One region of the Paraburkholderia hayleyella genome, then DNA from elsewhere that is predicted to be linked to it. Evidence: predicted binding sites of a transcription regulator. Region 1 holds the regulator's gene; the other holds the start of a gene.
What was found. The regulator sigma-54, encoded in region 1, starts transcription at its own class of promoters, with help from an activator protein. The targets are predictions, from matches to a motif close to TGGCANGNAANCTGCTTT.

Region 1 (4,118 bases):
CTCCAGTGTGGGCCGGGCGCGTCGCTGTTGTCTGAGGGGGCTTCGTACCAATAGCGATGCGGTTGCGCGCTGGCCAGATGCCGTCAATGCATCAAGGTTGCCATTGTGTGAGTAGACGATGCAAGGTTTCGCGGTCTTCTTCTGTGTGCAGGCGCTCGCGTGTTTCCCGGTCGGACAGCAGTTGGGCGATCTCGGACAGGATTTCAAGGTGTTGTTGCGTGGCCTGTTCCGGCACAAGCAGAAAAATCAGTAGCGAGACGGGTTGCCCATCGGGCGATTCGAATGGGATAGGCGCCGCAAGCCGGACGAATGCGGCCAGTGGATGCTTCAGACCCTTTATCCGGCCATGCGGGATAGCCACGCCTTCACCCAGTCCTGTTGATCCGAGGCGCTCGCGCGCGAAGAGATTGTCAGTGACCGTGCTGCGGGCGATGCCATTCTGATTTTCGAAAATCAGGCCTGCTTGCTCGAAGACGCGCTTCTTGCTCGTGACGGAGAGCCCGATGACGACGTTCTCGATGGGGAGGAATTTGGCTAAGCGATTCATGTTGGCAGGCGGAAGGGAGGCCTGGATTTTCCTCTCTGCGGGATGTGAGTGGCGTTCCATTCTCTACAGGGGCATCACGGCAATGTATGACGAAGTCTGAAATCAGCGAAATCTGACTAAATGAACGGTTTGATCAATTAGTAAGTAATCGGGGCATTATAGAGCAGCACGGGTATGTGCGGTGCATGACCGACACGATTGCGCTACGGGCCCCGAACGATTTCCAGTTGCAGGGTTCGCCTTCAGACTTCGGACAAGAGGTTTCGCCATAATGAACCGGCACAGACGGCTTGAAAATAACCTGAACTAAAAAATGAATGGCCAATTAAAAACCGCCCAGTGGGGGCGGTTTGATGCAGGCTCGGCTGCGGTGATGCCTGTTTATTGCGGCGGCACTTCGAGTAGCGCAGCTAGCGGCTGATGTTTGATCGCTTCATGCTGGTGGCCTTGCAGGCGATCCTTGTGACGAATGACTTGCCGGTCGAGTTTGTCGATGACCAGATCAATCGCCGCGTACATATCGCTCTCGGCACTTTCGACAAAAATATCTTTGCCTTTCAGATGAAGATTGATTTCAATCTTCTGCCTTTTTTCCTTTTGATTGTCGACCGAGAGGACCACACTGCCATCGATAACCTGATCGAAGTGCCGTAGCACTCTGTCTAGCTTGGCGATCACGTATTCGCGCAACGCAGGCGTTACTTCGAGATGGTGTCCACTGATCTGCAGATTCATAGTGCTTCTCCAAACGATTAGCCGTAGATCCTCATGAGGGCAGCGGTACTCGCTGATTGGGTTGTATTCCAGCCATTGCGGACGGGAATCGGGAATCCGATCAGCCAGCCTGTGCCACCCCAATGGGGTACGGCCGGGAAAATACCCGCCACGGTAAGCAGCGGGCTACAAAGACTTGCGCAGATTGACCGCTGGAATTTTGAGCGTTTCGCGGTATTTGGCCACGGTGCGCCGGGCGACCACGAAACCCTGTTCAGCTAGCAGTTCGGCGATGCGGCTGTCTGAAAGAGGCGTGACAGGGTTTTCTGCTCCTATTAATTGCTTGATGAGTGCGCGAATTGCTGTGGAAGAAGCCGCGCCCCCGGTATCCGTTGAAACGTGTGAGCCGAAGAAGTATTTGAACTCAAGCGTGCCAAAAGGAGTGAGCAGGTACTTACCAGTTGTGACACGGGAAACCGTTGATTCGTGTAGCCCCAGCGTATCAGCAATTTCCCGCAAAACCAAGGGGCGCATGGCGATTTCGCCGTGCAGGAAAAAGCTCTTTTGCCGCTCGACGATGGCTTGCGCCACACGCAGGATCGTGTCGAATCTTTGCTGGATGTTTTTGATCAGCCAGCGGGCTTCCTGAAGCTGTTGACGCAGCGAACCACTGCCGGGATCGCTGCGGTTGTTGCGCAGGATATTGGCGTACAGGTGATTGATGCGCAGCCTGGGCATGATTTCGGGATTGAGTTCCGCTTGCCAGCCTTGGGCCGTCTTGCGAACCAGCACGTCGGGCACGACATAGTCGGCTTCGCTTTTGCCGTACATCGCGCCAGGAAAGGGTTCAAGCGAGCGGATCAGGGCGTGGGCCTCACGCAATGCATCGTCGTCGGCCTTCAGGCGCCGGCGCAGCCGGATGAAATCACGCGCGGCGAGCAGTTCAAGGTGATGCTCGACGATCTCCAGGGCGAGTGTGCGGGTGGGTGAGGCATCGAGCCGTAATAGCTGCAGCTTGAGGCATTCGGATGCGGAGCGCGCTCCGACGCCCGCCGGATCAAAGCTATGCAGCAACGCGAGCGCGGCTTTCAGCTCATCTGCATCGACTTCCAGTTCGTCTGGCAAATCGGCCAGTATTTCTTCAAATGCCGCTATGAGATAGCCATCGTCGTCAAGGGATTCGATCAGAAAGGTGACAAGCGCGCGGTCGCGCGGGCTTGCCTGTGTGACGCACAACTGGGTGTTCAGATGATCGCGCAACGAGGTGCTGGACTCGTGAACCTGAAGCGGTGGCAGATCATCGTCGTCGGACGCGCTGCTGGAGCGGCCATAGTCGTCGAGATTCCATTGGCTGGTGTCCGCGCTGTTGTCAGCCGCGAGGCCGTTGTATTCGTCAACGCCCTGGGGCTCTCCGGCTTCGCTGTTGGTGTTCGTGCTGGAAGGGGACGATGTATGGCTGGCCGACTCGGGCTCGGCGTTGCCGCGAGTCTGTGTCACAAGCGAGCCATCCGCTGCTACGCGTAATGGGCTGGCGATCCAGTCGTCTTCGTTTTCGAGCAGCGGGTTTTGCGCAATCGCCATAGCGACTTCCTGCTGTAGCTCAAGCGTAGATAACTGAAGCAGCCGGATGGACTGCTGCAGTTGGGGAGTCAGCGCAAGATGCTGCGAGAGGCGGAGTTGGAGGCTAGCTTTCATGGCGAATTGAGACTCATTGTAATGAGTTTGCCAAGTCCGCGATACCTGCGGCAGCCGTAAAAAGACGGGCCGTACTTAGGGTTTGGGATGATCCGGACACGGGTTGCGACGACTTGCCGCAGCCGTGCCGAATGCGCTGCCGACGCCCGCAGCGGTGTTGCGCAGCGCTGGGCTACATGCGGAAATGCTCACCCAGATAGACGCGCCGTACGTTCTCGTTTTCGATGATCTCGTCCGGCGCGCCTGCGGCCAGCACGCTGCCATCGCTAATGATGTAGGCGTGATCGCAGATGCCGAGAGTCTCACGCACGTTGTGATCGGTGATGAGTACGCCGATATTGCGCTGTTTCAGGAATTTGACGATTTTCTGAATTTCCAGCACGGCGATCGGATCGACACCGGCGAACGGTTCGTCGAGCAAGATAAAGCTCGGATTCGTGGCCAGAGCACGCGCTATTTCGACTCGGCGGCGCTCTCCTCCTGAGAGCGAGAGCGCAGGGTTGTCGCGCAGGTGAGCGATTTGCAGTTCGTCGAGCAAGGCTTCGGCGCGCGCGGTGATGGCGTCTTTGGAGAGCCGCTTGCCGTTATCTTCGTGTTGCAGTTCGAGTACCGCGCGGATGTTGTCTTCAACCGTCAGCTTGCGAAACACCGAAGCTTCCTGCGGCAAATACGACAGGCCAAGCGACGCGCGCTTATATATAGGCAGCAGGCTAATGGACTTGCCGTCCAGATCGATGTCGCCGCCGTCGAGCGGCACCAGCCCGACGATCATGTAAAACGACGTCGTTTTACCTGCGCCGTTCGGCCCCAGCAGGCCGACGACTTCGCCGCTTTTCACACTGAGCGAGACGTCCTTGACGACCGTGCGGGAACCATAACGTTTTTTCAGGTTGCGCACGACCAGCGAACTGCTCGTGCCTGCAGGCTTGCGATGGGGAAGCGGGGTGTTCACGGCGAGGTGGATCCTTGGCCCTGCAACTGGCGCGAGGGCGTGAGCGTGACGGGGGCGCCATTGAGCGGGGCGGGACCGCCATTGCGCGGCGAGAGCATCGCGCGTACCCGGCCATTGGGGTTGCCCGGCCCGACGACATCCTTGCCCGCGCGGGCGGTGTAGAAATCGTTCTGGCCATCATAAGTAATGACGCTGCCGTGGACCTGGTCC
Region 2 (4,118 bases), 900 kb from region 1:
CTGCGGGCAAAGCGTGCGTCGTCACGACGACGGGAAACGTGGCTTGCGCGACAGGCCGGACCACGGCGGAAGGCGCTGCGCGGTGCGACAGCATCCATGCCGCCAGACCGAGCAAGAGCGCTAGCGCGATCAGCACACCGGCGATGATTCGCGTCAGGTGTGGCATCGCGGCCCCCTCTTGCGGCGGGATATGAAACAGGAAAAACCACGCGCAGCGTAGGCTTTGGGCTTTGAGGCCGTGACTAGCACATGAATTTCTGACCGGTCGATCACAGCAGGTATCCGGGATTGAGCTGCACCATGGCACTGCTCGAGAGTGCGGCAGGCAGCACCAGACTCAGCAAGGGCAGCGTGGGAATCAGGGGTTTTCCAGCGTAGTTGTAGGTCAGCGTGACTTTCACGCATTGCATGGCGGTATTGAAGGTGCAAGCAGCGGGTGTGGCCACGCAGCTTGCATAACGGCCCGAGAGCCAGCCCACGGTTCCCGTTGCCGCGCTGCAGGCGGCGCTCGCACGTGCGGCCAACGCACTGGGCACATCTTTTGCCTGCTGATAATTCAGTGCGGCGCGCGCGCCCTCTTCCGCGGCCAGCGTCAAGCTTTGCTGCGCCACGAAGATCAGGCTGAACGTGACGATCGCATAGAGAATCAGGAAAAACAGCGGAAAAATCATCGCAAACTCAACCGCCATGCTGCCGCGCTGCTCACGTGACGCTTTGACATCAATGCGATAGTGGACAAGCGTAGTGGACGTCATGTCGTGGCACCTGTTACAAACTGCAAGGCCACCCACGCGGCTGCGGGCACTGTCAGGCATGCGGCATAAGGCGTCGAGCGACGCCCTGCAAGCTCAAAAGTAGGTGTGGCGCGACGCCCGCTCAATGCAGGGATGCGCGAGCGCGAAGTCAGCAGCAATGTCGCGGCATGAACCCCGGCGGCAAGACTCGCTGCAACCCACAATCCGAGCAACGGCTGCATTCCGCACCAGGCGCCCAGAACGGCGAAAACCTTGACGTCAGCCGCACCCATCACGCCGATAACAAAAAACGGCAGCAATGCGATCAGGCCCACTGCTGTGCCAAGCAATGCCGCATAGAAAGAGATGCCAAACGGGTTATGGCGAAGCACGGCGCACATCAAAGCGGCAATGAAACCGATGACGACGAGTGCATTCGGAATCCGCCGATTGCGGCAATCGCACACCGCAATGGCGATCGCCCATGCAATAAACAGGACACTGCTGAGATGCCCATTCATGTTTCACTCGATTGGCAGAACAATCCGTCTGAACCAGATATTGGGTTCAGACGGATTGAATGACGGGTTATTTAGTCAGGCTAACCCGGAAACGTGGAGCAGGCTGGAAAATAGCCAGGCACGAGTTTTTGTGCGAGATTAATGTCCCGACCGGCTTTTTAACCACCGCCGCCGCCTGATGTGCCTGTAGGCAAGGCGCTCGCCACGGCATTAAAGGTAGAAACAATAGCTGTTTTTACCCCTGTCGTCGCGGTTACGATACCCACCGCAATGATTCCTGCAATCAGGCCATACTCAATAGCCGTGACGCCTTTGTTTTCTGTTAGAAAACGCTTAATGATGTTTTTCATCACTCCCCCGGAATTCATGAAAAATAATATTCAGCCACGCAGGGTAGTAGATGGATTATCCAGGCAGGCAGTCAAGTCCCCCTCGCTGCCATTACCCTTATCCAATCATCCCCCGTTAACCGTGGCCAGATTAAACCCAAGCCATCAGGATGATCTCTCCGATAATGCCCCCTTTGCCAAATTTCCCTGTTTTATAAACGCTATCTCATTTACAAGCAATTCCGTTTTTTATTAACGCCACTCTTAAGCAGTGGAAACAACGGAAATTTTTACCGCCGGTGATGCAGCCAACATAAAAGCGACGTGGAGCCCATAACTTGACGCTCCAGGCTGAGGTGCTAGCAGGTACCAGTGCGTCAGTCTGTTGTGGACCTGGAAGATGGCCTCACATCCCCCATTTTTTTGGAAAATACACGCCGCACTACAGCATCCGCCTGAATCAGAATTCCCCAAAAAAACATTTAATGAAGAAAAACCAATAATTTATTCTTGTTTTTATCTTGAACCGCATTCAATACGAATAATTGCTATTTATTAAAAAATAAATGCACCTGACACCCGTATTTTTCAGATCCTGGAACAGCAGGCCACCCCTGGCCATGCGAATCGTTAATATTTTTTACTGCTTCTTTTGCTGCTTCACACCCCCAGAACCCCCAGCATTTCTACGTTTTATAGTACAACAATCATATTTAAGCAATTGTCCTAACCCCTAGTTTTCGAGCCTTTCCGTGCTCCCCCCGTACGGTGCCAAGATTAACCGTAAAAAATGTGTTGCAACATATAGGGCTAACCATAATGCGTATCAGTTTCGTGGCCATCTGAAATCCTTACGTCAATCTCAATCGCATGTTACGCGCCAAAGCGTAACGTCGCATTGAGATCGTTACGTTACGTACACAAGCCCAATCCCATTTATAGCGCTATCTGACCGCATCCCAGAACAATCAATTTATGCGCAATAACTTGTCTCTGCCCCGCTGCATGGGGAAGTCGATATTTTTAATTCCCGTAGCCCACGTTTTTTTGTGAGTTGGCATGGTGATTGCAGAGAGTAACCCGCAGCATCATTCAACAACCATGCGATACGAGGGCGACATGAAAACTCAAATTTCTTCCGGCGTGCTACGGACAACGATCATAACGGCGGCCGTCACTGCCATGCTTTCACTCGCCGCCTGCGGTGGCTCGGGGAGCCTCAGTTCTGGGCTCGGCTCCAAAGGCACCAGCGGGACTGGCGGAACCATTTCAACCGGCGGTGCGAATGGAACCAACACCGGCACCGGCACAAACCCAGGTGGCAGCAATGGCGGAACCTCTGCCAACAATGGCTCCGACGGTTCGGGTTCGGGTTCGGGCTCGGGCAGCAACGGTGGCGGCACTGCGGGTAACGGCGGCAATGGCGGCGGAACTGGCGGGAACGGTGGCGGAAGCGGTAATGGCGGCGGTACGGCATCGGCCAACCCCGTTAGTCTGGTCACGGACAAGGCAGGCGGCATCGTCTCGGGTGTCGGATCAACGGTATCGGGCCTTGGCACAGTCATCGGCTCGCAAACCCTGCCTGGCGTCAATCCTGCTACCACCCAGGCAGCAGGAGGCATCGTGCAAAACGTGGGAGGTGCGGTATCCACGCTAGGCAACGGTGTCAGCCAAGGGCTGGGACAGCTCGGCACGGCAGGTAATCCGGTCGGCGTCACACTCTCGAGCGTTGGTGGAGTGGTCGGTCAGACAGGAGGTGCGCTCAGCAATACCGGCAATCTGGTGACGAGCCTGGGCAGCGGCCCACTCGCCCCGCTTTCGGCAGTGACTACGCCTCTTGGCGGTGTCGTCGATGCGTTAGGCGGTGCCGTCACCAATGGTGGCGGTACGCTCACCAACATCCTCTCTACGGGTCCCATCCAGCAAGTCACGCAAACCTTGAGCACGGCAATTACGCCCATCACCGCGATGGTGGCCAACACCACGCAAACCGTGGGCAATGCGACGGGCCTTGGCGCACCGCTCAATGGACTGCTCTCGACCGTCGGTAGTAGCCTCGCCAATACCGGCGCGCTCGTCGCTAAAACGGGTAACAATCCGGTTACCACAGGTCTCGGCAATGTCGTAACCAGTACAGGTAATACCGTCGCCTCGGTGGGCGGCTTGTCGACAGGCGGCACGGGAAGCAATCCTCTGGCACCCGTCACCGGGTTGCTCGGCGGACTGGCAGGCGGTGCGGGTGGCGGCACGTCGGGCAGCGGTGGCTTGCTCGCACCGGTTACCGGCATCGTAGGTGGACTCACCGGCGGCGCAACCGGTGGCACGCAGGGCAGCGGTGGCTTGCTCGCACCGGTTACCGGCATCGTAGGCGGACTCACCGGCGGCGCAACCGGTGGCACGCAGGGCAGCGGTGGCTTGCTCGCACCGGTTACCGGCATCGTAGGCGGACTCACCGGCGGCGCAACCGGTGGCACGCAGGGCAGCGGTGGCGTACTCGCACCGGTTACCGGCATCGTAGGCGGACTCACCGGCGG

Region 2: the regulator sigma-54 is predicted to act here: its motif matches at 2,640-2,657, upstream of GH657_RS09945 (collagen-like triple helix repeat-containing protein).

What each region holds. Positions count from the first base shown of each region.
Region 1 is NZ_QPES01000001.1:3,130,171-3,134,288, reverse strand. Features, by position in the region: gene GH657_RS13785 (PTS sugar transporter subunit IIA) at 92-607, opposite strand; gene hpf (ribosome hibernation-promoting factor, HPF/YfiA family) at 929-1,282, opposite strand; gene GH657_RS13775 (RNA polymerase factor sigma-54) at 1,448-2,956, opposite strand; gene lptB (LPS export ABC transporter ATP-binding protein) at 3,129-3,908, opposite strand; gene lptA (lipopolysaccharide transport periplasmic protein LptA) at 3,905-4,118, opposite strand, start outside.
Region 2 is NZ_QPES01000001.1:2,225,406-2,229,523, forward strand. Features, by position in the region: gene cpaB (Flp pilus assembly protein CpaB) at 1-166, opposite strand, end outside; gene GH657_RS09930 (TadE/TadG family type IV pilus assembly protein) at 270-755, opposite strand; gene GH657_RS09935 (A24 family peptidase) at 752-1,255, opposite strand; gene GH657_RS09940 (Flp family type IVb pilin) at 1,414-1,605, opposite strand; gene GH657_RS09945 (collagen-like triple helix repeat-containing protein) at 2,704-4,118, shown strand, end outside.